Regions from separate parts of the Mesocryomonas lacus genome, predicted to be linked through region 1. Evidence: predicted binding sites of a transcription regulator. Region 1 holds the regulator's gene; the other holds the start of a gene.

Region 1 (14,906 bases):
AGGCGCAGACGCAAATCGAGTTTTCCCGATCAGCCCTCGCCGCCGGATTCCTCAGCCGGCTTCGGCTCGGCCGCCAGCTTCGGGCCGCCCTTGGAGACGCCGACCATGGCCGGGCGCAGGACGCGGTCGCCGATGGCGTAGCCGTCCTGGACGACCTGGACGACGGTGTTGTTATTGACCTCGGTGTTTGGGACATCGAACATCGCTTGGTGGAAGTTCGGGTCGAAGCGCTGGCCCTCGGGCTCCAGCTTCTTGACGCCGAACTTCTCGAGCGTTGCCAGCATGCCGCGCTCGGTCAGCTCGACGCCGTCGATCAGGGCGGCAAGGCCGGCATCGCCGTTTTCGCGGGCATCGGCGGGCACGGCCGCGACGGTGCGGCGCAGATTGTCCATCACCGACAGCATTTCGCGGGCGAAGTTGGTCACGGCATAGGTGCGCGCGTCCTTCACCTCGCGCTCGGTCCGCCGGCGCAGGTTCTCCATGTCGGCGGCCAGCCGCATCATGCGGTCCTTGACCTCGGCGGACTCGGCCTCGAGTTCGGCGATCCGCTCCGCCGCCGCGCTGGCGATGAAGGCCTCGGCGTCGTCGTCGGAATAGTCCCCGCGGGCGAACGGAGAGGCCTCGGCCTCGTTCTCCATGGTTTCGTCGATTTCGGCGTCGCGCTTGTCGGTGTCGCTCATCATTCCTCTTTCAATCCGCCGGCGCGCCGGTCGAGCCGGGCCGAAGCCCGCCGGTCACCGGTGCGTGAATGTCGATGTCGCCCGCATATCGAATGCCGGGCCGTGAAAATCAAGATCGCCGGCCGACGGTGCCTTGCGTCAACAGGCGCGAAACGAGCCGCGCGGTGTAGTCGACCATCGGCACGATCCGCCGGTAGTTGAGCCGCGTCGGGCCGATGACGCCGACCGCGCCGATCACCTTCTGGTCGCCGTCGCTATAGGGCGCGACGACCAGCGAGGATCCGGACAGCGAGAACAGCTTGTTCTCCGAGCCGATGAAGATCCGCACGCCATTGCCGGTCTCGGCGAGATCCAGGAGCTCGATGATGCCGCTCTTGCTCTCGAGATCATCGAACAGCATGCGCAGCCGCTCGAGATCCTCGGACGCCGTGACGTTTTCGAGAAGGTTGGCGCGGCCACGCACGATCAGCCGCGCCGGCTGGCCGATCGCCGCCCCCGACCAGACCGCGAGGCCCTCCTCGACGAGGCCCTGGCTCAAGAGGTCCAGCGCCGTCGAGGTCTCGTCCTTCAGCGCCTGCACGCGCTCGCGCGCCTCGCTGAGCGTGCGGCCGACGATGTGGGCGTTGAGGAAGTTGGAGGCCTCGACGATCTGCGCGGCGGTGACGCCGGACGGCAGGTCGACGACGCGGTTCTCGACGTCGCCGTTCTCGCCGACCAGCACCGCCAGCGCCTTCGTCGCCTCCAGGCGAATGAACTCGATGTGCTTCAGCCGGAGGTCGGACTTCGCCGTCAGCACCAGCCCGGCGCCGCGCGACAGGCCGGAGAGCAGCTGGCTCGCCTCCGTCAGCAAGGTTCCCATCGGCCGGAGGTCGCCGGTCGCCTGCACCTTCGCCTCGATCGCCTCGCGCTCGCGCTGCGGCAGGTCGCCGACCTCGAGGAAGGCGTCGACGAAGAAGCGCAGGCCGAGCTCGGTCGGCATCCGGCCGGCCGAGATGTGCGGCGAATAGATCAGCCCGAGCGCTTCCAGGTCGCTCATCACGTTGCGCACCGAGGCTGGCGACAGCGAGGTGGTCAGAAGCTTTGAAAGGACGCGCGAGCCGACCGGCTCGCCGATGTCGAGATAGGATTCGACCAGCAGCTTGAAGATGTCGCGCGAGCGCTCGTCGAGCATGCCGGGAAATTCCGGCGCCGGCTGTCTGAAGTCGTTCATCACGCGTTCTCTCTGCATAGGTGGCAGACTATAAGGCCATGACGCATAAGGGCCAAGCGCCCCGTGCGCCCGAGCTTCGCCGAAAGCCGGCGCTGCCCTGTCGAGGTCGCACGCTGGGGCAAGGGCCATCGTCGGAGCGGCGATGGTCGGGGATCGCGGGGCCGTTCGCCGGAATTATTTTGCGCCCCGACCCCTCGCCGGTTAAAAGCCGGTTAACGCCAGTCGCGCTGCGGCGCTCTGCGACACATTCCATGACAGGATATCACCATGCGGCCTTCCAAACGCGCCAATGACCAGTTGCGCGCCGTCTCGCTCGAACGCGGCGTTTCCCTTCATGCGGAGGGCTCCTGCCTCGTCAAGTTCGGCAACACCCACGTGCTCTGCACCGCCAGCCTCGAGGAGCGGGTGCCACCCTTCCTGAAGAATTCCGGCAAGGGCTGGGTCACCGCCGAATACGGCATGCTGCCGCGTGCCACCGGTGATCGGATGCGGCGCGAGGCGGCCTCCGGCAAGCAGTCGGGCCGCACCCAGGAGATCCAGCGCCTGATCGGCCGCTCGATGCGCGCCATCGTCGACCTCGGCGCGCTCGGCGAGCGGCAGATCACCATCGACTGCGACGTCATCCAGGCCGATGGCGGCACCCGCACCGCCGGCATCACCGGGGCCTTCGTCGCGCTGAACGACTGCCTCGCCTGGATGGAGGGCCGCGGCATGGTCGAGCGCTCCAAGGTCCTGAAGGACCACATCGCGGCGATCTCCTGCGGCATCTACAAGGGCGAGCCGGTGCTCGACCTCGACTATCTCGAGGACTCGGCCGCTGACACCGACGCCAACTTCGTCATGACCGGCCGTGGCGGCATCGTCGAGATCCAGGGCACCGCCGAGAAGGAGCCGTTCAGCGAGGCTGAGCTGGCGAGCCTCCTCGGCTTGGCGAAATCTGGCATCGCGACGCTCGTCGAGCTGCAGCGCCAGGCGATCGCGTAAGGGAGGCGGCGATGAGCACGGGGATGCGCAGGATCGACGGCAGGCGCCTGCTCGTCGCCAGCCACAACAAGGGCAAGATCCGCGAGCTCGACTTCCTGCTCGGGGGCCTTTCGATCGAACTGGTGACGGCCGGCGAACTCGGCCTGCCCGAGCCGGACGAGACCGGCACGACCTTCGTCGAGAACGCCCGGATCAAGGCCCTGGCGTCTGCGACAGCCGCCGGCGAGGTGGCGCTGGCCGATGATTCCGGCCTCTGCGTCGAAGCGCTGGATGGCGCGCCGGGCGTCTACACCGCCGACTGGTCCGGCCCCGACCGCGACTGGGACATGGCGATGCGCCTCGTCGAGGAGAAGCTGCAGCAGAATGGCGCGCTGGAGCCGGCGCAACGGCGGGCGAAGTTCGTCTCGCTGCTCTGCCTTGCCTGGCCGGACGGTCACACCCAGGAATATCTCGGCGAGTGCGAGGGGACCCTCGTCTGGCCCGGCCGCCGCGGCGAGATCGCCTATGGCTATGACCCCGTCTTCATGCCCGACGGCAGCACGAAGACCTTCGGCGAGATGAGTGCCGAGGAGAAGCACGGCTCGATCTGGACCGCGCCCGGCCCGCTTTCGCACCGCGCGCGCTCGGTCCAGAAGCTCGTCGCCGAGGCGTTTCCGGAAGGCACGAAGCCTGGCCGTGCCGCGGGAAGCGAGCCCGCATGACCGAATGGCTGGCGACGGGGAACGTCCGGACGTTTCCGCCGGTGGCGCGGGAGCCGGGCTTCGGCGTCTACGTGCACTGGCCGTTCTGTGCCGCCAAATGCCCCTATTGCGACTTCAACAGCCATGTCCGCCATCAGGCGATCGACCAGGAACGCTATACCGCCGCCTTCGTCCGGGAGATCGCCGAGATGGCGAAGCGCTCGTCCGGTGAGCGTGTCACCTCGATCTTCCTCGGCGGCGGCACCCCCTCGCTGATGCGCCCGCAGACCGTCGGCGCGATCCTCGAGGCCATCGCGAAAGCCTGGCCGGTCGATGCGAACGCCGAGATTACCATCGAGGCCAACCCGTCCAGCGTCGAGGCCGAGCGTTTCCGCGGCTACCGCGCGGCCGGCGTCAACCGCGTCTCGCTCGGCGTCCAGGCGCTGAACGACCGCGACCTGAAGTTCCTCGGCCGGCTGCACAATGTCGATCAGGCCAAGGGGGCGATCGGCCTCGCCCGCGAGATTTTTCCGCGGCTGTCCTTCGACCTGATCTATGCCCGGCCCGGCCAGACCGTCGAGGGCTGGGAGGCGGAGCTGACCGAGGCGATCGATCTCGCCGCCGACCATCTGTCGCTCTACCAGCTGACCATCGAGGAAGGCACGCCCTTCCACGCCCTGCGCAAGGCCGGCAAGCTGCCGGTGCCGGACGGCGAGCTGTCGGCGGCGCTCTACGAGGCGACGCAGGTGCTCACCGCCGCGCGCGGCCTGCCAGCCTACGAGATTTCCAACCACGCGGTGCCCGGCGCCGAATCGCGGCACAACCTCACCTATTGGCGCTACGGCCTCTATGCCGGCGTCGGGCCGGGTGCGCATGGACGGCTGATGGGCGAGGGCGGGCGCCACGCGGTGGCGACCGAGCGGCACCCCGAGACCTGGCTGAAGATGGTCGAGGACTGGGATTCGGGCGTCGTCACCGATGACCTCCTGACGCCCAGCGAGGAGGCGGACGAGCTCCTGCTGATGGGCCTGCGCCTTACCGAGGGCATCGACCTGAAACGCTGGCGTCGGCTCACCGGCCGCGACATCGACCCGGTCAGCGAGGCGGACCTGCGCGCCCACGGCATGGTCGAGCGGCTGGGCCCCGACCGGCTGCGCGCGACGCCGGCCGGCATGCTCGTGCTCGACGCCGTCGTCGCCGATCTCTGCTAGGCTGCAGCGATGAGCATTGACCCCGAAGAGACGGCGGAGGCCGGTTTCCGCATCCGCGACCAGGCTTTCGCCGGCCGAAAGCCCGAGCCCGGCCTCTATCTCGTGGCGACGCCGATCGGCAATCTCGGCGATATCACGCTGCGGGCGCTCGATATCATCGCCGGCGCCGACCGGCTGGCCTGCGAGGACACGCGCGTCACGGCGACGCTCTTGTCCCGCTACGGCATCAAGCGGCGGATGTTCGCCTACCACGAGCACAATGCCGAGGAGTCCGGCGCGGCCTTGCTCGCCGACCTCCAGGCCGGGCTGAGTGTGGCTCTGGTCTCCGATGCCGGCACGCCGCTGGTCTCCGATCCCGGCTTCCGGCTGGTCGGCCAGGCGATCGAGGCCGGCATTCCGGTGATCCCGATCCCCGGCGCCTCGGCCGTGCTGTCGGCGCTGCTCGCCTCGGGCTTGCCGTCCGACGCCTTCTTCTTCGCCGGCTTCCCGCCGCAGAAGCAAGGCGCGCGCCGGGCGCGGCTGGAGGAGCTGACGCGCATTCCCGGCACGATCGTGCTCTTCGAGGCGCCGCACCGCATCGCCGACAGCCTCGCCGACATGGCCATGGTCTTCGGCGCGGAGCGCCAGGCGGCGGTCTGCCGCGAGCTGACGAAGACCTTCGAGACGATCTACCGCGGGCCGCTGTCGCAGCTCGCCGCCGATTTCGCTGATATGGAGCGGGTGCGCGGCGAGATCGTCGTCTGCATCGCCCCGCCGGCCGCGGAGGCGGCCGCGAGCGAGGCCGACGCCGACACCATCCTCACCGGGCTGATGGCGGAGATGAAGCCGGCCAAGGCCGCGCAGGAGGCGGCCCGTCTCACCGGCTTCTCCCGCCGCGACCTCTACGCCCGCGCCTTGCAGCTGAAGACGCCGGGATGAAGCCCGCCCCGCCCGCCGGATCGCGGCCCGCCCGCCCGTCGCCGGCGCCTGCGTCGTCCGGCGAGGGCGAGCGGCGGCAGCGGTTCCGCAAGGGCCATCGCGGCGAATGGCTGGCGGCCTGGGCGCTTCGCCTGAAAGGCTATCGCATCCTCGCCGTCCGCCACCGCACGCCGCTCGGCGAGATCGACCTCATCGCCCGCCGCGGCGACCTCGTCGCCATCGTCGAAGTGAAGGCGCGCGCGACGCTGAACGCCGCGATGGACTCGGTCGGCCCGGCCGCCCAGCGCCGCATCGAGGCCGCCGCTGACCTCTGGCTCGCCCGCCAGCGCGACCACGCCCGCCTCAGCCTCCGCTTCGACATCGTCGCCGTCCTGCCGCGGCGCTGGCCGGTGCACGTGAAGGACGCCTGGCGGGGGCGGTGAGGGTCAGCCCGACACTGCCGGAAGCCGCTCGCAACAGGACTCGATGCGCACCCTTCACCGTCGTCCCGATTGCCAGCGGGCCACATCCCCGCTACCTCCCCTGCGAACCATGCCCGAAGGAGTGCCCCATGGCCCTTACCGTCGCGGTCCAGATGGACCATGTCTCGTCGATCTCGATCAAGGGCGACAGCACTTTCGCGCTGTCCTTGGAAGCGCAGCGGCGCGGCCATAGCCTCTACCATTACACGCCCGAGCGCCTGTCGATGCGCGACGGCCGGGCGACGGCGCGGGCCGAGCGGATGGAACTGCGCGAGGAGGAGGGCAACCACTTCACCCTCGGGCCGATCGAGCGCATCGACTTGGCCGACACCGACGTGGTGCTGCTGCGCCAGGACCCGCCCTTCGACATGTCCTACATCACCTCGACGCATATCCTCGAGCGGGTGCACCCGAAGACGCTGGTGGTCAACGACCCCGCCTCGGTGCGCAATGCGCCGGAGAAGATCTTCGTCACCGAGTTCCCGGACCTGATGCCGGACACGCTGATCACCAAGGATCCGCTGGAGGTCGCCGCCTTCCGCGCCGAGTTCGGCGAGATCATCATGAAGCCGCTCTACGGCAATGGCGGCGCCGGCGTCTTCCACATCACCAAGGAAGACCGCAACCTCACCTCCTTCCTCGAAACCTTTGGCCTCCTCTTCCGCGAGCCGTTCATCGTCCAGCGCTACCTCCAGGACGTGCGCAAGGGCGACAAGCGCATCATCCTCGTCGACGGCGAGTTCGCTGGCGCGATCAACCGCGTGCCGTCCGAGAGCGATGCCCGTTCCAACATGCATGTCGGCGGCCGGGCCGAGGCGACGGAGTTGACGGAGCGCGAGCGCGAGATTTGCGCCCGGATCGGGCCAGCGCTGAAAGAGCGGGGCCTCCTTTTCGTCGGCATCGACGTGATCGGCGACTACCTCACCGAGATCAACGTCACCTCGCCGACCGGCATCCGGGAGGTGAAGGCTTTTGGCGGCGCGGATATCGCCAGCCTCCTCTGGGACGCGATCGAGACCAAGGTTTCCGCCACCCGGAGCTGAGTGCAGGATCAGGGAGGGCGACTGGCGTACCCCTGAGGAGCCGCGGGATCTCGGTGGCTGCCCACCGTCTTTGTTCCCTGCCTGTTCTTGTCGCAATATGGGATCTCGGCTAGCGTCCGGTTGTGGTGATCGCAGCGGGGTGCAACCCCGCTGCGCGCCTTTCGGGTGGGGCGCGGCATGGTCTCTCGGGTCAGGACGGTGGCATTCCAGGGCGTCGACGCCATCCCGATCGACGTGCAGGTGATGATCGCGCCCGGCAAGGTCGGCATCCAGATCGTCGGGCTCGCGGACAAGGCGGTGGCCGAGAGCCGCGAGCGGGTGCAGGCGGCGCTGCACGCTTCGGGCCTCTCGATGCCGCCGAAAAAGGTCACCGTCAATCTTGCGCCGGCGGACCTTCCCAAGGAGGGCTCGCACTACGATCTGCCGATCGCGCTCGGGCTGATGGCGGCGCTCGGCGCGATCCCCTCCGATGCGCTGGCGGAGTTCATGGTGCTGGGCGAGCTCTCGCTCGACGGCATGATCGCCTCGGTCGCCGGCGTGCTGCCGGCGGCGATGGGCGCGAACGCCCTCGGCCTCGGGCTGATCTGCCCGGCGGCCTGCGGCTCGGAGGCGGCCTGGGCCAGCGCCGACATGCCGATCATCGCCCCGCGCAGCCTGATCCAGCTCGCCAATCATTTCCGGGGCACCCAGGTTCTGTCGCGGCCGATGCCGGCAATCCGCGCCGCGCCCGAAAATCTCGCCGACCTCTCTGAGATCAAGGGCCAGATCGTCGCCAAGCGGGCGCTGGAGATCGCCGCCGCTGGCGGCCACAACCTCCTGATGATCGGGCCGCCGGGCTCTGGCAAGTCGATGCTGGCGCAGCGCCTGCCGTCGATCCTGCCGGCGCTGACGCCGCGGGAACTCTTGGAAGTCTCGATGATCGCCTCGATCGCCGGCGAGCTTGCCGGCGGCAAGCTGTCGGACCGTCGGCCGTTCCGCGCGCCGCATCATTCCGCCTCGATGGCCGCGATGGTCGGCGGCGGGCTGCGGGCGCGGCCGGGCGAGGTGTCGCTGGCGCACCGTGGCGTGCTCTTCCTCGACGAGTTGCCGGAGTTCTCGCCGGTGGTGCTGGATTCGCTGCGCCAGCCGCTCGAGGGTGGCGAGAGCGTCATCGCCCGGGCCAATCATCGCGTCACCTATCCCGCCCATTTCCAGCTGGTCGCGGCGATGAACCCGTGCCGCTGCGGCATGGCGGGGGAGCCAGGGCATTCCTGCGCCCGCGGCCCGCGCTGCGCGGCGGATTACCAAGCGCGCCTCTCCGGACCGCTGCTCGACCGGATCGACCTGCGCGTCGACGTGCCGGCGGTCACCGCCTTCGATCTGATCCGCCCGGTGCCGGCGGAAACGTCGGCGACCGTGAAGGCGCGCGTCGAAGCGGCCCGCCTGATCCAGAGGGAGCGGTACGAGGGGCTGGGAATGGCCGCCGCCACGGTGAACGCCACCTGTTCGGCCGCGCTCATCGAAACCGTCGCCGCGCCGGACGAGCCGGGTGCCCGCCTGTTGCTTGATGCGGCCGAGCAGATGAAGTTCTCGGCCCGCGCCTATCACCGCATTCTGAAAGTCGCCCGGACGCTCGCCGATCTCGATGGCGACGACACCGTGCGCCGCGTGCATCTGGCCGAGGCGATCTCCTACCGCGTCGCCGGCGAACGGCTGAGGGCGGCAGCGTGAGGGGCGGTGCATCCCGCCTATGCGCCCGGAGCGACGTCGCATGTATCAAGAACGGCCGCGCGGCAGCCCTTACCGCATGGATCGCCAGAAGTGCTTCCACGAGCGCGGCAGCGATTGCCCGCAGTTCAGGCGGCGCGGGCCAGATCGTTCTCGATGCCGGCGAGAGCGCGTTCGAGCGAAGCAAAGCAGGCCGGATCGAAGGCGATGCCGACGTCGCGCCGCATCAGCGAGAGCGCGGCGTCGATTGTCATCGCCGCGCGGTAGGGGCGATGGGCCGTCAGGGCATCGAAGACGTCGGCGACGCTGACGATCCGGGTCTCGAAATCGATCTCGGCGCCGGCGAGGCCGCGGGGATAACCCTTGCCGTCGAGTCGCTCGTGATGAGCGCCGCCGATCCGCGCCATGGCGGCGAAGGCGGGAACCCGCTGCAGGATGTTCTCGGACATGGCGGCATGGTCGCGCATCGACCGCCACTCGGCTTCGTCGAGCGGGCCCTTCTTGTCGAGGATCGCGTTGGAGACGCCGAGCTTGCCGATATCGTGCAGAAGCGCCGCACGCTTCAGCCAGCGCCGCTCGCCGGCAGGCTTCCCGATCTCGGTGGCAATCATGTCGGCATAGACGGCGACGCGCTCGGAATGCCCCGACGTGAAGGGGCTTTTGGCGTCGATCACCTGCGCGAAAGCGCGGGCGATGTCGTCGAGATAATCCTCGTCGACGACGATCACCGCCCGGCGCGGTTCCAGCCGGCGAACCGCTGCATCGACGTCGGGCGCGTCCAGCATGGCCCAGAAGTCCTCCGAAAGGGAGACCCGGGCAAAGGCGGCGGCCACCGCGGGATCGAACCAGGTCCCGGTGCGGGCCGTGACCTCGGCGATCGCCGCCGCGCGGCTGTCGGAACGGTGGAAGACGTCGACGACCTGGGCGAGGAGGGCGATACGCGCATAGACCGGGATTGCATCGCCGGCCAGATGATCGGGACGGCCCGCGCCGTTCCAGTGTTCGTCGAGCGAGTGGATCGCCCGGCACACGGCGTCGGGAAAGCGCAGCTGCGCCGCGATCTCGGCACCGCGCTGGCAGCGGGTCTCGATCAGGCGGTTGGCGATCTCGCCGCCCCCCTTCATGATCCTCAGGATGGTCCGGAGCCTTTCTGTCAGACCGGCATTCGGGCCCGTATGCGAAAAGACGAAGCCAAGGACCTTTGGCAGGCTGTCGCTGACCGTCTTGAAGTCGCGTTTGAAGCCTATATCGTCGGCGAGATAGAGTTCGCAGATGCGCGCCGCGTTCGACGAGCAGCCGAGGTCCTTCAGCATGACGGCGTAGTAGAGCTCCCAGAGCTCGGCCTCCGACAACCCCATCTCGCGGCCGACATTCATGCCGATCCACGTCGCGCGAACGCAGTGGCCGACCGGCTGACCCTCCGTCAGGTCGAGCGCGTGGCTGAGGGCACAGAGGAGGTCGGACGGGCTGAGATCCGCGACGGCGGCATCGATCGGGGAGGGCATGAGTCCGGAGTCCTTAAGGGCGATCCTGCCCTTTCTGCCCTCCGAGGATTAAGGCAGCGTATCGCGCTGCCGCCGTCTTGCCATAATGGTGAAAGCCTTACGAATACTAAGCTTTTTATCGATCGGCCGGCGAGAACATCGGCGTCGCCTATGGCTTGGCGCCGACGCGGAGATGGTGGGTCACCCTCCCGCCGACATCCCAGGCCATGGTCCGCCGCCCGGCTAGCCAGCGGTCTCCGGCGCAATGCGCAGGATTTCGCCGCTGTCCTCGGCCAATACGTAGAGCGCGCCGTCCGGACCTTGCTTCACATCGCGAATGCGAAGGCCGAGTTCCTTCAAAAGGCGCTCTTCGCCCGTCACCCTCGTGCCGTCGAGACCGAGGCGGACGAGATCGGTGCTCGCGAGGCCGCCGAAGAAGGCGCTGCCTTTCCACGTAGGGATCGTGTCGGCGGTGTAGAACTCCATGCCGGACGCGCCGATCACCGGCGTCCACTGGTGGATGGGCGGGGTGAGGCCTTCGCCGGTCGCCTGGCCGGAGCCGACGGGCGTGCCGTTATAGTTGACGCCGTAGGAGACGACCGGCCAGCCGTAGTTCCGGCCCGGCTCCACGACGTTCACCTCGTCGCCGCCCTTGGGGCCGTGCTCGGAAAACCAGATGGCCCCGGTCTCGGGGTGGCGGGCGCCGCCCTGGATGTTGCGTTGCCCGTAGGACCAGATTTCGGGCAAGGCGCCCTTGGTGCCGACGAACGGGTTGTCTTTCGGCACCGTGCCGTCGCGGTTGATCCGCACGACCTTGCCGAGATGGTTGTCGAGCCTCTGTGCCCCCTCGCGGATCGGCGTGTCGGAACGTTCGCCGAGGCCGAGAAAGAGATGGCCCTCGGGACCGAAGACGATGCGCGAGCCAAAATGCTTGCTGCCCTCATATTTCGGCAGCTGGGTGAAGATCTTCTGGAAGTTCTCGATCTTGCTGCCGTCTGCAGACAGCGCGCCACGGCCGGCCGCCGTCGAGTTGCCGCCATCGCCCGCTTCGGAATAGCTGAGATAGACCAGGCGGTTCTCGGAAAAATCCGGGTCGAGCGCGACATCGAGAAGCCCGCCTTGGCCGCCCGCATCGATCTCCGGCAAGCCGTCGATCGGCTCGCTGACGGTTCCCTCTGTGGAGACAAGACGCAGCGTGCCGCCCTTCTCGGTCACGAGAAGCGTGCCACCGGGCAGAAACTCCATGCCCCAGGGCGACTTCAGGCCCTCAGCCAGCGTGGTCACCCGCAGGGCCCCTGCCTCGCTGTCGACGGAACGGTCGACGGCAACGGCCGGTACAGCGGACAGCGCGGTGGCACCGAAAGCGAGGAGAAGGAACCGGGTCATCGAGGTCTCCTGAAAGGGGCTGGTCCTTCCTACCTCTGTCCGGCCTCGACCGATGCCAAGCGTTCTGGCGCTATCGTGATCCCGGCTTTATGCCGCGGCGATGGTGTCGAGGATCGCGCGGGCCGCCGGCAGGCGCTGCAACTGCTGCTGCGGGCGGGGGCCGATCTGCTCGATGATGTGGCTGGCGGCGATCGTCCCGAGGATCGCGCTCTGCTGGTGCTGCAGTCCGGCGGTGTAGCCGCGCAGGAAGCCAGCGGCGAAGAGGTCGCCGGCACCGGTGGTGTCGAGCAGCCGCGCCAGCGGCGCTGCCGCGACCTCCGTCGTCTTGCCGCCCTCGACGATCACGCAGCCCTTCTCGCTGCGGGTAACCGCGGCCAAGCGCTTGGAATCTTCGCCGATCCGCTGCAAGGCCAGGGCGAAGTCGTCGGTTTCGTAAAGCGCCAGCGCCTCGCTTTCATTGGCAAAGACGATATCGACCGTGCCCGAGCGCATCAGATCGAGAAACTCGGCGCGGTAGCGGTGGACGCAGAAGGCATCCGACAGCGTCATCGCCACCTCGCGGCCATTGGCGTGGGCGATCGCGGCCGCCTTGCGGATCGCTTCCTTGGCCAGCGGCGGATCCCAGAGATAGCCCTCGAAATACGTCACCTTGGCCGCGGCGACGAGTGCCTCGTCGATGTCGTCGGGGCCGAGCTCGACGCAGGCGCCGAGGAAGGTCGACATCGAACGCTCGCCATCCGGCGTGACGAGGATCATCGAGCGCGCGGTCGGGGGCTCGCCGGAGAGCGGCGCGGTGTCGTAGCGCACCTTCTGGGCGCGGATGTCGTGGGTGAAGATGGTGCCGAGCGCGTCGCGCGAGACCTTGCCGATGTAGGCGCCGGTGCCGCCGAGGCTGACGACACCAGCCACCGTGTTTGCCGCCGAGCCGCCGGAGGTTTCCACCGCCGGGCCCATCGCGCCGTAGAGCGCCTCCGCCCGCGCGGCGTCGATCAGCGTCATGCCGCCTTTCTGCACGGCGTGCGAGACGAGAAACGCGTCGTCACTCTGGGCGATGATGTCGACGATGGCATTGCCGATCGTCAGCACGTCGTATTCGGTCATGGTACGATCCTCATCTCGTTGCCGCATGCCTTAGCGGGAATGGGACGGCAAGGCGAGACGTCGGCACATGGCGGTGCCGGCTTGGTTGCCAAGCCGTTGCGAGGCCGGCTGCCCGATCGTCGCGCAGGTAGGGCCGGTCGCCAGGTGCTGCGGCCGGGGCCGGGCGAGGGACGCGGCATTGCCGCCACAGTCGGCTCCGCCTATCTCAAGGCGGACCGGTTCCCGCCGGACCTTCCTGGAGTGTCAGATGATCTTCGCTTCGGCCATGGCAGCGCTCGGCGCCCTGTTCTCCGCGCCGTTCCGCGCCGCGCTCTGGAAGTCGCTCGGCCTGTCCGTCGTGGTGCTGATCGCTCTCTGGTTCGGCATCGAGGCGCTGTTCCAGTCGGCGATCCTGCCGATGCTGGCGCGGGTGATGCCGGACATGCCGGCCTGGATCGACGAGATGTCGACGGCGGCGGGCTGGGTTGCCGGGCTGATGCTTGCCGTGCTCCTCGCCTTCCTGATCGGGCCGATCTCCGCGCTAATCGCCTCGCTCTTCCTCGACGACGTCGCCGAAGTGGTGGAGCGCGACGACTATCCCGCGGTCGCCCCCGGCACGGCCATGGCCTTCCTGCCCGGCCTCGTGATGTCGACGAAGTTCTTCGGCGTGGTAATCCTTGGCAATCTCCTCGCCCTGTTCCTGCTGCTTATTCCGGGCGTGAACCTTGCGGCCTTCTTCGTGGTGAACGGCTATCTTCTCGGGCGGGAATACTTCGAATTCGCGGCCTTGCGCTACCGCGGCGAAGGCGAGGCGAAAGCGTTGCGGGGTCGCTATGCCGGCACGGTGTTCGCGGCGGGCCTGCTGATCGCCGGCTTCATGGCGGTGCCTTTCCTCAATCTCCTGACGCCGCTCTTTGCCGCCGCGATGATGGTCCATCTCCACCAGCGGGTCTCCGCGCGGGAGGGCGGGGTTCCCGCGCGCGTCACCTCGGGCGTCGCCGATGCTGCTCGGCTTGGCCATTGAAGCATCCGGCAGCGGGGAACCCGGCCCGTTCAGAAAGCGCGCTCCAGATTCTGGAAGCGCACGCGCCGTCAGCGCGTAATGTTGGACGCAAGATGTTCCGGCGGCGCGGGAAGGAGTGGCGGGATCGGCACCAGCAGCGCCGGCACCTCCGAGGTCTTCTCCGCCGCCTTGCAGAGATCGGCGATGACGCAGATTGCGCATTCGGGCTTGCGCGCCTTGCAGACGTAGCGCCCGTGCAGGATCAGCCAGTGGTGCGCATGGCGAAGGTACTGCGGCGGGATGATCCGCAGAAAATTCTGCTCGACCTCTTCCACCGTCTTGCCCGGCGCGAGGCGCAGCCGGTTGCCCAGCCGGAAGATGTGCGTGTCGACCGCCAGCGTGTGCTCGCCGAAGGCGGTGTTGAGGACGACGTTTGCGGTCTTCCGGCCGACGCCCGGGAGCGCCTCCAGCGCCGCGCGGTCGACCGGGACCTCGCCGCCATGCTCCTCGACCAGCCGGCGGCAGAGGCCGATGACGTTCTTCGCCTTGGTCTTGTAGAGGCCGATCGACTGGATGAAGGTGCGCACCCTCTCCTCGCCGAGCGCCAGCATGGCGGCAGGATTGTCGGCGGCATCGAACAAAGCGCGGGTCGCCTTGTTGACCCCGACATCGGTCGCCTGGGCCGAGAGCACGACGGCGACGAGCAAGGTGAAGGCGTTGCGGTATTCGAGTTCGGGCTTTGGCTCAGGCCGCTGGATCTCGAACCGGCGGAACATCTCGGCAATCTCCGCCTTCGCATAGGGCAGTCGGGGCGCCCGCTTCTGTGCGGTCTTCACTGCAGCGGGGCGAGACGAGATGTCGCTGGCGCGGGGCGGCCGGGGCGGTTTGGCGAGAGGCGGTTTTTCTGGCATGGTCCGGATATAGCGAGCATGACCCATGGCTGACAACGCATCCCCGGACGACGCGACCGCAAGCGAGACCAGCGCCGACGCGCCGATCTTCAGCGCATTGCTGGTCCCCTACCGCTCCCTCGGCAAGCGCGGCTTCACGATCTTGATG
Region 2 (14,906 bases), 380 kb from region 1:
GTGGCACTCAATGCAGCGGCCGTTCGCGGTGGTCTGACGCTCGTCACCACGCGCAAGGACGCGGCGCGCCTTGCTGGGGGCGGGGCCGAAGCCCGTGCCTTGCTTGAACGTATCGAAATCCTGGACATCCGGCTGATGTTCACCGACGACGCCGCGCCAGGACAACTCGTCGGCGCGGCGCTGGACGCCTTCGCACGGCGCCAGGCTGGCTGATCGCCTGGATAAGGCGTCGGCCCCGGCGAGCGGCGCATTCGCGGCTTAGCGGGCTGCGGCAGCTCTCTTGGCGAGCACCGGGTTCGCCTCGATCTCGCGCTTCAGCGAGGCAGCCGGCGAGGCATAGGCCTCCTGCCGGGCGACGCTCCAATAGCGCAGCATGTCGAGCGGGATTGCCTCGGACGTGACGGCGCAGCGCACATAGGCGCCGGGCTTCAGGATCTCGAAGTCGCCGTCGAGGTAGCGGATTTTGGCCTCGCCGGCGCTTTCCATACGGTTCATCATCGGTCGGGCCTTCGCCAATTCGTTTTCCCGGTGAACCATCCAACGGGGCGACAAGTCAACCTTGTCCCCCGAGAGCGGCCGCCGGACGTAGAAAGGGCCCGCCATCGCTGGCGAGCCCTCTGAGGTAGATGACCGTCAGGTCTTCTAGAGAAGCCGAGACTTCTTAGAAGTCCATACCGCCCATGCCGCCGCCCATGCCGCCCATGCCACCTGGCATGCCGCCGCCGCCATTGCCGCCGTCACGCTTCGGGGCTTCCGAAATCATGGCCTCGGTGGTGACGAGCAGACCGGCGACCGAAGCCGCGTCCTGCAGAGCCGAGCGAACGACCTTGACCGGGTCGACGATGCCCATCTGGATCATGTCGCCGTATTCGCCGGTCGCGGCGTTGTAGCCGAAGGTGACCGACGAGTTGTCGAGGATTTTCCCAACGACGATGGAGCCTTCTTCACCGGCATTGGTGACGATCTGGCGAAGCGGAGCCTGGAGGGCGCGGCGCACGATGGTGATGCCGGCTTCCTGGTCCTGGTTGTTGCCCTGGATGGTCAGCGCGTTGGAAGCGCGCAGGAGGGCGACGCCGCCACCGGCCACGATGCCTTCTTCGACGGCCGCACGGGTCGCGTTGAGGGCGTCGTCGACGCGGTCCTTCTTTTCCTTGACTTCGACTTCCGTCGCGCCGCCGACGCGGATGACCGCGACGCCACCGGCGAGCTTGGCCAGACGCTCCTGCAGCTTCTCGCGGTCGTAGTCCGAGGTGGTCTCCTCGATCTGCTGCTTGATCTGCGCGACGCGGGCCTGGATCTCTTCGCTGGCGCCGGCGCCGTCGACGATCGTGGTGTTCTCCTTGGTGATGGAGACCTTCTTGGCGCGGCCGAGCATGTCGAGGGTGACGGTCTCAAGCTTGATGCCGATGTCCTCGGAGATGACCTGGCCACCTGTGAGGGTCGCGATGTCTTCCAGCATGGCCTTGCGGCGATCACCGAAGCCCGGCGCCTTGACGGCGGCGATCTTCAGGCCACCACGGAGCTTGTTGACGACGAGCGTGGCAAGAGCCTCGCCTTCGACGTCTTCCGAGATGATCAGGAGCGGCTTGCCCGACTGGACGACCTGCTCGAGAACGGGGAGCATGGCCTGGAGGTTCGAGAGCTTCTTCTCGTGCAGGAGGATGTAGGGGTCCTCGAGCTCGGCGACCATCTTCTCAGGGTTGGTCACGAAGTACGGCGAGAGGTAGCCGCGGTCGAACTGCATGCCTTCGACGACTTCGAGCTCGGTCTCGGCGGTCTTGGCTTCCTCGACGGTGATGACACCCTCGTTGCCGACCTTCTGCATCGCCGACGCGATCATCGCGCCGATTTCCTTCTCGCCATTGGCGGAGATGGTGCCGACCTGGGCGACTTCGTCCGAGGTCTCGATCTTGCGGGCGGAAGCCTGCAGGGCCTCGACGACCTTGGCGACGGCCATGTCGATGCCGCGCTTGACGTCCATCGGGTTCATGCCGGCAGCAACGGCCTTGCCGCCTTCGCGAACGATGGCCTGGGCGAGAACGGTCGCGGTGGTGGTGCCGTCACCGGCCTTGTCGTTGGTCTTCGAGGCGACTTCGCGCAGCATCTGCGCGCCCATGTTCTCGAACTTGTCCTCGAGCTCGATCTCCTTGGCGACGGAGACGCCGTCCTTGGTGATGCGCGGGGCGCCGAAGGACTTGTCGATGACGACGTTCCGGCCCTTGGGGCCGAGCGTTACCTTGACGGCATCCGCGAGGATGTCGACGCCGCGCAGCATGCGTTCGCGGGCGTCACGGCCGAATTTAACTTCTTTGGCAGCCATTGTGATGGTCTCCAGCGGTGGACCCGAGAGCGGGCGGCACCGTGTTGAAAAGGATGTCGATCAGATCAGGGTCGAGCGGCGATCAGCCGACGACGCCCATGATGTCGGACTCTTTCATGATCAGCAGGTCTTCGCCGTTGAGCTTGACCTCGGTGCCCGACCACTTGCCGAACAGGATGCGGTCGCCGGCCTTGACGTCCAGCGGCTGGATCTTGCCCTGCTCGTCGCGCGCGCCGGCGCCGACGGCGATGATCTCGCCTTCCTGCGGCTTCTCCTTGGCCGTGTCCGGGATGATGATCCCGCCGGCCGTCTTGGTCTCGGACTCGACGCGGCGAACGACGACGCGGTCGTGGAGGGGACGGAAGTTGACAGTTGCCATGATCGTTGGACCTTCAGCTGGGGGAAGCGAAGCCCGAAAGGCATCCGCTTCGAGAATGTTGGCACTCACCAAGGGAGAGTGCTAGCGAGCCGGAGATAGGGCCTGTGGGAGCCGTTTGTCAAGTCCACGTGATGGAAACGGGCTCTGGTTCGCAGTGCGAAAACGCGGAGCCGGGCAATCATGGATGCCCAAAAGCGAAAGCTTGAAGCACCCTAGTTGGCGATGGCCAGCAGCCCTGTCCAGAGGGTGCCGACGACGTCCGACGCCATGGTTAACGGCATCGGCAGCGCCCTGTTCCGCTGAGGCGATTGCAAGGCGTGGCGACGACAACCCTCACGCTGCGACAGCGCGGCCAGCTTGACCGGAGACGCCGTCCTGCTTATCGCCACGGCAGCAGCGTGGCAGGCAAGCAGGATCGACATGGAACTCCAGGCTATCACCGGGCTCAATGCGGTCGCATCCGGCTATGACGCCCTCTTCTGCGACGTGTGGGGCGTGGTGCACGACGGCGAGAAGAAGTCCCCGGGCGCCGAGGCAGCACTGTTTGCCGCAAGGCGGACGGGGCGAAAAGTGATCCTCCTCACCAACTCGCCACGGCCGAAAGAGGGCGTCGCCGCCCAGCTCGACACGCTCGGCGTGACACGCGAGGCCTATGACCGGATCGTCACCTCCGGCGACGTGACCCGCGTCCTGATCGCCGCCGCCGGCACGAAACTCTTCCACCTCGGCCCCGCCCGCGACCGCGACCTGTTCGTCGGCTTGCCGATCGAACTGGTGGCGGAAGAGGAAGCACAGGCGGTGATCGCCACCGGCCTGTTTAACGACGAGGCGGAGACGCCGGCGGACTATGCCGACCTTCTCGCCCGGCTGAACGGGCGCAAGCTGCCGATGATCTGCGCCAATCCCGACATCGTCGTCCACCGCGGCGACCGGCTGATCTGGTGCGCCGGGGCGCTCGCCCGCGACTATGCAGCGCTCGGCGGCGAGGTCCGGATGGCCGGCAAGCCCTATGCCGCGATCTATGCGGTGGCCGCCGAGGCGGCCGGCGTCACCGATCCCCGCCGCGTCCTATGCATCGGCGACGGGCTGAACACCGACATTCGCGGCGCCGTCGGCTACGGGGCCGACGCGCTGCTGGTGGTCGGCGGGATCCACGGCGAGGAGCTCGGGGGCGCCGGCGTCGCGCCCGAGGCGCTGGCGACGGCTTTGGCCGAGCAGAACCTCTCGGCCCGCTATTTCATGTACGCGCTCGGATGATCCAACGGCTTCACGATCCCGCCGACCTGCCGGAGATGCTGCGCCACGGCGTCGTGGCGATCGGCAATTTCGACGGCGTCCACCGCGGCCACCAGTCGGTGCTGGCGGCCGCCCGCGACGAGGCCGCGCGGCGGCACGTGCCGCTGGTCTGCCTGACCTTCGAGCCGCACCCGCGCAGCCTCTTTCAGCCGGATCATCCGGTGCCGCGGCTGACGCCGGCGCCGATGAAGGCGCGCCTTCTCGGCGCGCTCGGCTTCGATGCCGTGGTGGAGCACCCCTTCGACTGGACCGTCGCCGCACTCTCGGCGGAGGCCTTCGTGCAGGAGGTCCTCGTCGGAGCCCTCGCGGCAAAGCACGTCGTCGTCGGCTTCGACTTCCAGTTCGGCGCCAAGCGGCTAGGCACCCCCGCCTTCCTCGCCGGCGCCGGCGCCATGCACGGTTTCGGCGTCACCGTGGTCGAGGCACTGAACGACGCGGCGGGCGACGTCGTCTCCTCCAGCCGCATCCGCACCGCGCTGTCGCACGGCCACGTCGATGCCGCGGCAGCGCTGCTCGGCTACCGCTGGACGATCGAGGCCGAAGTGACCGGCGGCGCCAAGATCGGCCGCACGCTCGGCTATCCCACCGCCAACATGGCGTTCGAAAGGGACGATATCCTCGCCCACGGCATCTACGCCGTCCGCTTCCGGCGGGAAGACGGCACGCTCTACGACGGCGTCGCGAGCTATGGCCGCCGCCCGACCTTCGACAACGGCGCGGCGCTGTTCGAGACGTTCCTGTTCGACTTCTCCGGCGATCTCTACGGCGAGACCGCCGAGGTCTCGCTCTTCGCCTTCCTGCGCGGCGAGGAGAAGTTCGACTCGGTCGAGGCGCTGGTGGCACAGATGGACCGCGACTCCGCCGAGGCCCGCCGTCTCCTCGCCGCCGCCACGCCACTCTCGCCGTTCGACGCCGCCATCGCGTTCTGAGGAGGGCTGCGACGCAGCCGCCGTTACGCAGGCAGTGTCCCATGCGGCGCGTACGGTCGTCGGGTCGTCGACAATCGTCGCGAGGTTGCAGCGGAGTAGCGGCTCCAACCTCACCGATCGTCATCCTCGCGCAAAGCGCGGGGACCCATGCCGCCGCGATGGGGCGCAGGTTCGGTGCCGAGTGGCAGTGTCCCTGTCTCGGCATGGGTCCCCAGGGCAAGCGCCCCGAGGATGACGACCGTTGAGGTTGGCATGCATCGCCCATCACCTTGCCGGCCGACGGCGCCCTCGTGATTCCGCTTTATACGCGCGGCGCGTATTGCTAGAGAGGCGGCATGATCCGGCTCCCGCTCCTGCGAATTATCCGCCCGGCCCCGCGCGCGCTCTGAGCGCTCTGGGGACCGGGACGCGATTGCCCGCCGCAGGCCCTTCAGCCGCGACGCTCTCCCCTTGACGCGATGCGCCGCCTTCCGGCCCGCGAACCGAAAAGACCGACATGAGCGACACCGCCACCACCGACTATTCCAAGACGCTGTTCCTGCCCGAGACCGAGTTTCCGATGCGCGCGGGCCTGCCGCAGCGCGAGCCGGAATGGATCGCCCGCTGGGATTCAGAGAACCTCTACAAGGCGCTGCGCGAGGATGCCGCCGGCCGACCGAAATACGTGCTGCACGACGGCCCGCCCTATGCCAACGGCAACCTCCACATCGGCCATGCGCTGAACAAGATCCTGAAGGACGTCATCACCCGCTCGTTCCAGATGCGCGGTTTCGACGCCAATTACGTGCCGGGCTGGGACTGCCACGGCCTGCCGATCGAGTGGAAGATCGAGGAGGCCTACCGCGCCAAGGGCAAGAACAAGGACGAGGTCCCGGTCAACGAGTTCCGCCAGGAATGCCGCGAGTTCGCGGCGCACTGGGTCGGCGTGCAGTCGGCCGAGTTCCGCCGCCTCGGCGTCGAGGGCGACTTCGCCGACCCGTACCTCACCATGAATTTCGAGGCCGAGTCGGTGATCGCCGGCGAGCTCTTGAAGTTCGCCACCTCCGGCCAGCTCTACCGCGGTTCGAAGCCGATCATGTGGTCGGTCGTCGAGAAGACGGCTTTGGCCGAAGCCGAGATCGAGTACGAGGACTACGAGAGCGACACGGTCTGGGTGAAGTTCCCGGTTCGCGATGGGATCGCGGGAAATGTCGTCGTTGGCAGGCCGACTGGTTTTCGCGAAGAAGCAAAGAGCGCTCTGTTGGCGCCCACAAATCTCTTGGGGGCGTCCGTCGTGATCTGGACGACCACGCCCTGGACCATGCCCGGCAACCGCGCCGTCGCCTATTCCGACCGCGTCGCCTACGGCCTCTACGAGGTGACCGCGCCGGATGACGCCGAGGCGCCGCGCTGGGCGAATTTTGGCGAGAAGCTGATCCTGGCCGACGCTCTCGCCGCCGACGTCTTCGCCAAGGCACGCGTGCCGGAGGGCGGGTTCACGCGCCTCGCCGACGTCTCGGCCGCCGACCTCGCTGGTATGATGCTCATCCATCCGCTGGAGGCCCTCGGCTACACCTTCCCCGTTCCGCTGCTCGAAGGCGACCACGTCACCGACGAGGCGGGCACCGGTTTCGTGCACACCGCGCCGAGCCATGGCCGCGAGGATTTCGACGTCTGGACGTCGAGACGCAAGCTGCTGGAGCAGCGCGGCATCGACACCGCCATCCCGTTCACCGTCGACGATGACGGCTTCTACACCAAAGATGTGCCGGGTTTTGGGCCCGACGCGCCGGAGGGCCCGGCCCGGGTCATCGACGACAAGGGCAAGAAGGGCGACGCCAATGCCCGCATCATCGCCGCGCTGATCGCCGAAGGACGGCTTCTGGCGCGTGGCCGGCTGAAGCATTCCTATCCGCATTCCTGGCGCTCCAAGAAGCCGGTGATCTTCCGCAACACGCCGCAGTGGTTCGTGTCGATGGACAAGGAGCTGCAAGGCTACGGCCTGCGCGAAGGCCAGCTCGCCGAGACCGACACGCTGCGCGGCCGCGCTCTGAAGGCGATCGAGGAGACGCGCTTCGTGCCGGCTTCGGGCCAGAACCGGCTGCGCGGCATGATCGAGGGTCGGCCGGACTGGGTTCTGTCCCGCCAGCGCGCCTGGGGCGTGCCGATCGCCGTCTTCGTCGACGAGGACGGCGCGATCCTGAAGGACAAGGCGGTCAACGAGCGGATCCTTGCCGCTTTCGCCGCCGAAGGGGCGGATGCCTGGTTTGCCGAGGGCGCCAAGGAGCGCTTCCTCGGCAACGAGCACGACGGCACCCAGTGGAAGATGGTCACCGACATCCTCGACGTCTGGTTCGATTCGGGCTCGACCCACGCCTTCTGCCTGGAGAAGCGGCCGGACCTCAAATGGCCCGCCGACCTCTATCTCGAAGGCTCCGACCAGCACCGCGGCTGGTTCCACTCGTCCTTGCTGGAATCCTGCGGCACCCGCGGCCGGGCGCCCTATGACGCGGTGCTGACGCACGGCTTCGTCATGGACGAGGAGGGCCGCAAGATGTCGAAGTCGCTCGGCAACGTCGTCACCCCGCAGGAGGTGATCAAGCAGTCCGGCGCCGACATTCTCCGGCTCTGGGTGGTCTCGTCCGACTATTCGGAGGATCTGCGGCTCGGCAAGACGATCCTGCAGACCAACATTGATGCCTACCGCAAGCTCCGCAACACCATGCGCTGGATGCTCGGCACCCTCGCGCACGACACCGGCGAGACGGTGGCGCTGGCGGACATGCCGGAGCTGGAGCGGCTGATGCTGCACCGGCTCGCCGAGCTCGACCGCGTGGTGCGCAAGGGTTACGACGACTTCGACTTCAAGCGCGTCAGTCGTGCGCTCGTCGACTTCATGACGGTGGAGCTGTCGGCCTTCTACTTCGACATCCGCAAGGATGCGCTCTACTGCGACGCGCCGTCCTCGCCGCGCCGGCATGCGGCGATCCAGGTGGTGCGCGAACTCTTCGACCACCTCGTCACCTGGCTCGCCCCGATGCTGCCCTTCACCATGGAGGAGGCCTGGCTGTCCCGCCATCCGGAGAGCCGCTCGGTGCATCTCGAACAGTTCCGCACCGTCGATCCCGCCTGGCTCGACGAGGCGCTGGCGGCGCGCTGGCAGAGGGTCAAGCGGCTGCGCCGGGTCGTCACCGGCGCGCTGGAGGAAGAGCGCCGCGCCAAGCGCATCGGCTCCTCGCTCGAGGCAGCGCCCACCGTCCACATCGAGGATGCGGGCCTGCGGGCGCTCGCCGAAGAGCTGGACTTTGCCGAGATCGCGATCACCAGCGGCATTGTGATCGCCGCGTTCCCGGCGCCTACCGGCGCCTTCGCGCTCGCCGACACGCCGGGGGTCGCGGTGGTGCCGGGCCTTGCCGAGGGGCAGAAATGCGCCCGCTCGTGGAAGATCACCCGGGACGTCGGCGACGATGCCGAGTTTCCGGAGGTATCGGCCCGCGATGCAGCGGCGCTGCGCGAACTGAAGGCGCTCGGCCGGCTGGCAGTCTGAGGCGGCAAAGCGGGGACATGCGAAAGATTGGCGGGGACATCCGGAACAAATCTGCGGTTCCCGCCGCGCCACCGGCCGCTTTCTTGCCTCAGCCTTGCGCTTGCCGTAGAACTCGCCCGACAATCGACAGAATTCAATGAGCATGGCTGGGCGCGATCCGGGGATCTCGGTCGCGGGGAATTCGGCAAGGGGGCCGACACGACGATGAAGCTTCGAGAGATTCGCGCCGCCAGCACGATCGCCGTCAGCCTTGCGGCCCTCGGCCTCGCCGGCTGCATGGGACCGACCTACGGAACGGGCAAGTCGGCCGGCGCGCAGATGGTCTCCGATCTCGACGGCATGCTGACGCTCGGCTCCTCGAACAAGGAGCCGATCTCCTACAATCCGCGTGCCGAGCTGGTGAAGCCGAAGGATACGTCGATCCTGCCGCCACCACGCGACGGCGTGAGCGCCGAGAACGATCCGAACTGGCCCGAATCGCCGGAAGTGCGCAGCGCCCGGATCAAGGCCGCGGCCGACGCCCGCGACACCGGCGGTGCGGTGAGCGCCGACGTCATGGTTTCCCGGAAGGAAGGCATCACTGAGGAGCAGATCGCCGCCAACACCTATGGCACCGACCGCCTGAGCAGCGAGCGTGGCCGCACGACGCTGAGTCCAGACGAGCTGAACTCCGGCCGCGAGGCGTTCAAGAAGCGCTTGCAGGAGAGCAAGCAAGGCAGCCCGACCCAGCGCAAGTATCTCAGCGAACCGCCGGTCGCCTATCGCCAGCCCGCCGCCAGCGCCCCCGTCGGCGATCCCGGCGTCGACGAGAAGGTGAAGGAAGCCAAGCTGAACATGAAGAAGGGTTTCGGCGAGACCTTGCGCGGCATCCTGCCGTTCTAGGCAGCCCTACCCGCCCGGGGATCGATCGCGGCTTTCGGGCGGATCAGTCCCGGCGGGCCTGGAAGAAGTCGCGCAGGATGACGGCCGCCTCGCTTTCGGCGATGCCGGCATAGACTTCCGGTGCATGGTGGCACGTCGGCTGCGCGAAGAAGCGGCCGCCGTGCTCGACGCCGCCGCCTTTCGGATCGTTTGCGGCGAAGTAGAGCCGCCGGATCCGCGCGAACGAAATCGCCCCGGCGCACATCGCGCAAGGCTCCAGCGTCACGTAGAGATCGCAGCCGGAGAGGCGCTCCTGCCCGAGCGCTTCGGCGGCCGAGCGGATCACCAGCATTTCGGCATGCGCCGTCGGGTCGTTCCGTTCGCGCGTGCGGTTGCCGTCGCGGGCGATGACGGCCTCCCCCGACACCAGAACGGCGCCGACCGGCACCTCGCCCCGCGCGGCGGCGGCGCGGGCCTCCTCCAGCGCCAAATCCATGTAATTCTCGCGGCCCATGGCCTTCCCCTCGCGCAGCCTCTCGCCGCGCCCGGCCCGACCTGATAAGCACCGGCGAGCAAAAGGCAAAGATCATGACCGACAGACACGACGGCGACGACGCTAAAAAAGGTGGAACGCGCGGGGACAAGCCCGCCGGCGAGAAGCGCGTGTTCAAGCCGCGCCCGCTCGGCGACGCGCCGGCCCGCAAGGTCTACCCCAAGAGCTTCGACACCGAGATGCCGGGAGCAGCGCCCGCCGGTGCCCGCGGCGACAAGCGCGAGGCGCGCGGCGACAAGCCCGACCGCAAGCCCCGCGACGATGCCCGCGCCCCGTCCCGGACGGCTTCGACGTCGGACGAGCCGGCCGGCTCGATGCGCATCGCCAAGCGCCTTGCCCGCGCCGGCGTCGCCTCGCGCCGCGACGCCGAGGGCATGATCGCCGACGGCCGCGTCAAGCTGAACGGCAAGATCCTCGACACTCCGGCGGTCACCGTCACCGGCCGCGACAAGATCGAAATCGACAACCAGCCGCTGGCGCCGATCGAGCGCACCCGGCTCTGGCTCTACCACAAGCCCTCCGGCCTCGTGACCACCAACCGCGACCCGGAAGGCCGGCCGACCGTGTTCGACCGTCTGCCGGAGGACTTGCCGCGCGTGCTGTCGGTCGGGCGGCTGGACATCACCACCGAGGGCCTGCTGCTCCTCACCAATGACGGCGGCCTTGCCCGCATCCTCGAGCTGCCGGCGACCGGCTGGCTCCGCCGCTACCGCGTCCGCGCGCACGGCACGGTGACGCAGGCCCAGCTCGACGAACTGCGCCAGGGCGTCGCCATCGACGGCGTGTTCTACGGCGCCGTCGAGGCGACGCTGGATTCCGAGAAGGGCGCCAATGTCTGGCTGACGCTCGGCCTGCGCGAAGGCAAGAACCGCGAGGTCAAGCGCATCCTCGGCCATCTCGGCCTCGACGTGAACCGGCTGATCCGCATCTCCTTCGGCCCGTTCCAGCTTGCCGACATGCCGGAAGGCTCGGTGCGCGAGATCAACGGCCGCATGCTGCGCGACCAGCTCGGCGACCGGCTGATCGAGGAGGCCGGCGCCGATTTCGACGCGCCGATCATCACCACCTTCACCAATGCCGTGGTGCAGGCCGAGAAGGCAGAAGTGCCGAAGGTCAAGAGCGAGTGGGTCTCGGCCACCACCGAACGCCCGAACCGGCGCAAGTTCGGCGACGCCAAGCGCACCGACGCGCTCGGCCGTCTCGACACCAAGCCGCCGCGGCCGGGCGCCCGCGACGACCGCAGCAAGAGCGACCGGCCGGAACGGCCCCGCGAGGACCGCAACGATCGTCCGCGCACCGGCGACCGGCCGGAACGCTCGGACCGTTCGCGCGACGACCGTCCGCGCGGTGGCAGCGACCGCGAGGAGCGGACCGGCGGCGACACGGCGATGAAGACGCCGATGGGTCCGCGCCGCCATGCCAATGTCTGGACCGCACCTGGCGCCCGGCCGGTCGGCGAGAAGAAGCTCGCCGCCCGCGAGGAGCGCGCCAAGGGCCGCGACCGTCCCCGGCCGAGCTTCGGCGCCGACAAGCCAACCGGCGATCGTCCCCAACGTCCTGCCGGCGATCGGCCCGCCCGGCCGGCCGGCAGTCGCCCCGGCCTTGGCGAACGGCCATCGGCCCGCCCGGCCGGCGAACGCCCGAGCTATGGCAAGCCGCGCGAGGAAAGCGGCGAGCGTCCTGCCCGCAGCGGTGCCCCTTCGCGTTTCGGCGACCGCAACAAGACGCCCGGCAACGCTCGCAGTTCGGCCCCGCGGGGCGACCGCAGCGACGCCCCCCGGACCCCACGCAGTGATGGCCCTGCCCGCGGACCCTCCCGCGGTGATGGACCACGGGGCGGTGATGCTCCGCGCGGGGCGCCACGGGGCGGCCCCGGCGGCGGCAACAGCAAGGGCCCGGGCGGGCCGAAGCGCGGACCGCGGAGCTAGGCCATGCGCATCGTGGGCGGCTCCTTCCGCGGCCGGCCGCTGGCCGCGCCGAAGACCGACGCCATCCGCCCGACCACGGACCGGGTGCGCGAGACGCTGTTCAACATCCTGCAGCATCAGAAGAGCCGACCGCTGGAGGGCGCGCGCGTCCTCGACCTCTTCTCCGGCACCGGGGCGCTCGGCATCGAGGCGCTCTCGCGCGGCGCGCGCTACTGCCTGTTCGTCGAGGAGGGCGTCGAGGGCCGTGGCCTCCTGCGCAGCAATATCGAGGCTTTCGGCCTGACCGGCATCACCCGGGTGTTCCGCCGCGATGCGACGAGCCTCGGCCCGGCGGGCGCGCTGGAGCCGTTCAACCTCCTCTTCGCCGATCCGCCCTACGGCAAGGGTCTGGGTGAAAAGGCGCTGGCCTCGGCCCGCGACGAAGGCTGGCTACAGCCGGGCGCGATCTGCGTGCTGGAGGAGGCCGCGAGCGCCCGCTTTCAGCTGCCGGCAGGCTTCGTCCTCGACGACAGCCGCCCGACCGGCGACACGATCCTGCGGTTCCTGCGCTTCGCCGCGGCGTGAGCATCGGCCGGGCGGTTCGCTATCCGCCGGAGACCGCCCGATCCCTCAGCCGCCAGGTAGCCTTTGGCCACGCCACGGGCGACCTAACTAAAACTTAATTGGCACCCATAGCGCGGAGCAGCCATAGCTGCCGCACGAGAACGAAAAAGCACAGGGATCGAACCGACGATGCATCGTTTTGCCAGGCATGCGGGGGTGTCCGCTCTCGCCCTCTCGATCAGTCTCCTGCCGCTCACAGCCTTCGCCGAGGACGCCGCCAAGCCGGTCGCCGCGACGACCGCCGCCGCCCCCGCGCCGGCCCAGACACCGGCCGAACGGATGGCCGAGGCGGAAGCCAAGCGCCCGAAGAACGAAAGCTTCATGCTGGAAAACGGCATGCAGGTCGTCGTCCTGCCGGACCGCCGCGCTCCGGTCGTCACCCAGATGGTCTGGTACAAGGCGGGCTCGGCCGACGAGGTTGCCGGCACCTCGGGCATCGCCCACTTCCTCGAGCACCTGATGTTCAAGGGCACCAAGACCCATCCGATGGGCACCTTCTCCAACGCCGTCTCCGACATTGGCGGCGAGGAGAACGCCTTCACCAGCTACGACTACACCGCCTATTACCAGCAGATTCCGTCCTCCGCGCTGGAGCAGATGATGGGCTTCGAGGCCGACCGGATGGAGAACCTCATCCTCTCCGACGAGGCGGTGCTGCCCGAGCGCAACGTGATCCTCGAGGAGCGCCGCCAGCGCACCGACAACGACCCCTCTGCCCAGTTGCAGGAAGCGCTGCAGGCGACGCTCTACCAGAACAGCCATTATGGCATCCCGGTCATCGGCTGGCGGCACGAGATGGAGAAGCTTTCGCGCGAGGACGCGATCGCTTGGTACAACCGCTACTACACACCGAACAATGCGACGCTGATCATCGCCGGCGACGTGACGACGGAAGAGGTGCGTGCGCTGGCCGAAAAGACCTTCGGCAAGGTCAAGCGCCGCGCCGAACCCGGCGACCGCGCGGCCTTGCGCCCGACCGAGCCCGAGCCGCTGGCGGCCCGCACGGTGACGCTGAGCGACGCCCGCGTCACCCAGCCGACCATGCAGCGCTCCTACCTCGTGCCGTCCGACACCACGGCGGCACCGGGCGAGGCCGAAGCGCTCGACGTGCTTGCCGACGTCCTCGGCAGCGGCACGACCAGCCGGCTTTACCGTGCGCTCGTCGTCGACCAGGCGATTGCCGCCGGCGTCGGCGCCTATAATTCCAGCTCGGCGCTGAAGGAAGGCGAGTTCGGCGTCTACGGCACGCCGCGCGGCACCGCCGATATCGCCAAGGTCGAAGGCTCGATCGACGCGGAGATCGCGAAGATCCTGAAGGACGGCATCACACCGGAAGAGCTCGAGCGCGCCAAGAACCGCGTGCGCAAGGCCGTGATCTACGAGCGCGACAGCCAGACGGCGCTCGCCCGCCGCTACGGCGCGGCGATCTCCACCGGCCGCACCATCGCCGACGTCGACAGCTATCCCCAGCGCATCGAGGCGGTCACCGTCGACAGCGTCAACGCCGTCGCCCGCAAGTATCTGGACCCGAAACGGTCGGTCACCGGCTATTTGCTGCCCGCCGCCCCCGCCGTCCGCTCCTGAGATCGAGGTTTACATGACGCAGATCACGCTACGCCCGATCGCCGCGCTCGCCCTCACCGCCGGCCTCTCCTTCTTTGCGCTTTCGCCGGCTGAGGCCGTCGAAATCAAGCAGGTGACCAGCCCGGGCGGCATCAAGGCGCTGCTTGTCGAGGACTACACCAACCCGCTGATCGCCGTGAACTTCTCGTTCAAGGGCGCCGGCTCGACCGCCGATGCCGAGGGCAAGGACGGCACCGGAAACCTCATGTCGGGCCTGCTCGACGAGGGCGCCGGCGACATCGACAGCCGTAGCTTCCAGGAGAAGCTCGACAATCTCGGCGTCAGCCTGTCCTACACCGCGAGCTACGACAATTTCTCCGGCTCGTTCCGGACGCTCGTGGAGAACGAGTCCGAGGCCTTCAACCTGCTCCGTCTCTCGGTCAACGAGCCGCGCTTCGACGACGAGCCGGTGGCGCGGATCCGGGGCCAGATCGAGACCGGCATCATCGCCAACGAGAACGATCCGGGCCAGCTCGCCTCTAAGGCCTGGCGCGGCGCGGTTTTCCCCGGACACCCCTACAGCCGGCCGAGCGACGGCACCGTCGAGACGCTGAACAAGGTCGAGAAGGCCGATCTCGAGAACTTCCGCAAGAACGGCTTCGCCAAGGACAACCTCGTCGTCGGCGTCGTCGGGGCGATCGATGCGACGGAACTCGGCAAGCAGCTCGACGAGGTGTTCGGCGCGCTGCCGGCCAAGGCGACGCTCCCCGTCATCGCTGACGCCGTGCCGGTGACCGGCAAGACCGCGGCGGTGACGCTCGATGTGCCGCAGACGACGATCCAGTTCGCGCTGCCGGGCATCAAGCGCGACGACAAGGACTTCTTCGCGGCCTATCTGATGAACCACATCCTTGGCGGCGGCTCGTTCTCCTCGCGGCTTTACCAGGA

The links. Region 1 encodes HrcA, which represses chaperone genes, less so after heat shock. Its sites were predicted from a motif close to GTTAGCACTCNCNNNNNGNGAGTGCTAAC; they were not measured.
Region 2: a site for HrcA is predicted at 2,757-2,785, ahead of groES (co-chaperone GroES). Genes of this name have one in related genera too.

The regions. Positions count from the first base shown of each region.
Region 1 covers NZ_JBUZWF020000001.1:802,362-817,267, reverse strand. Annotated here, with positions in the region: gene grpE (nucleotide exchange factor GrpE) at 30-683, opposite strand; gene hrcA (heat-inducible transcriptional repressor HrcA) at 790-1,890, opposite strand; gene rph (ribonuclease PH) at 2,158-2,874, shown strand; gene ACZLZQ_RS03750 (non-canonical purine NTP pyrophosphatase) at 2,898-3,575, shown strand; gene hemW (radical SAM family heme chaperone HemW) at 3,572-4,765, shown strand; gene rsmI (16S rRNA (cytidine(1402)-2'-O)-methyltransferase) at 4,775-5,683, shown strand; gene ACZLZQ_RS03735 (YraN family protein) at 5,680-6,105, shown strand; gene gshB (glutathione synthase) at 6,234-7,187, shown strand; gene ACZLZQ_RS03725 (YifB family Mg chelatase-like AAA ATPase) at 7,365-8,897, shown strand; gene ACZLZQ_RS03720 (HD-GYP domain-containing protein) at 9,023-10,399, opposite strand; gene ACZLZQ_RS03715 (PQQ-dependent sugar dehydrogenase) at 10,622-11,764, opposite strand; gene ACZLZQ_RS03710 (adenosine kinase) at 11,852-12,865, opposite strand; gene ACZLZQ_RS03705 (sulfate transporter family protein) at 13,113-13,868, shown strand; gene nth (endonuclease III) at 13,937-14,758, opposite strand; gene ACZLZQ_RS03695 (DUF2244 domain-containing protein) at 14,784-14,906, shown strand, end outside.
Region 2 covers NZ_JBUZWF020000001.1:418,750-433,655, forward strand. Annotated here, with positions in the region: gene lpxK (tetraacyldisaccharide 4'-kinase) at 1-213, shown strand, start outside; gene ACZLZQ_RS01805 (DUF2093 domain-containing protein) at 259-498, opposite strand; gene groL (chaperonin GroEL) at 662-2,320, opposite strand; gene groES (co-chaperone GroES) at 2,403-2,699, opposite strand; gene ACZLZQ_RS01820 (hypothetical protein) at 2,912-3,121, opposite strand; gene ACZLZQ_RS01825 (TIGR01459 family HAD-type hydrolase) at 3,120-3,956, shown strand; gene ACZLZQ_RS01830 (bifunctional riboflavin kinase/FAD synthetase) at 3,953-4,924, shown strand; gene ileS (isoleucine--tRNA ligase) at 5,421-8,450, shown strand; gene ACZLZQ_RS01840 (hypothetical protein) at 8,655-9,332, shown strand; gene ACZLZQ_RS01845 (nucleoside deaminase) at 9,376-9,825, opposite strand; gene ACZLZQ_RS01850 (pseudouridine synthase) at 9,900-11,792, shown strand; gene rsmD (16S rRNA (guanine(966)-N(2))-methyltransferase RsmD) at 11,796-12,356, shown strand; gene ACZLZQ_RS01860 (M16 family metallopeptidase) at 12,525-13,979, shown strand; gene ACZLZQ_RS01865 (M16 family metallopeptidase) at 13,993-14,906, shown strand, end outside.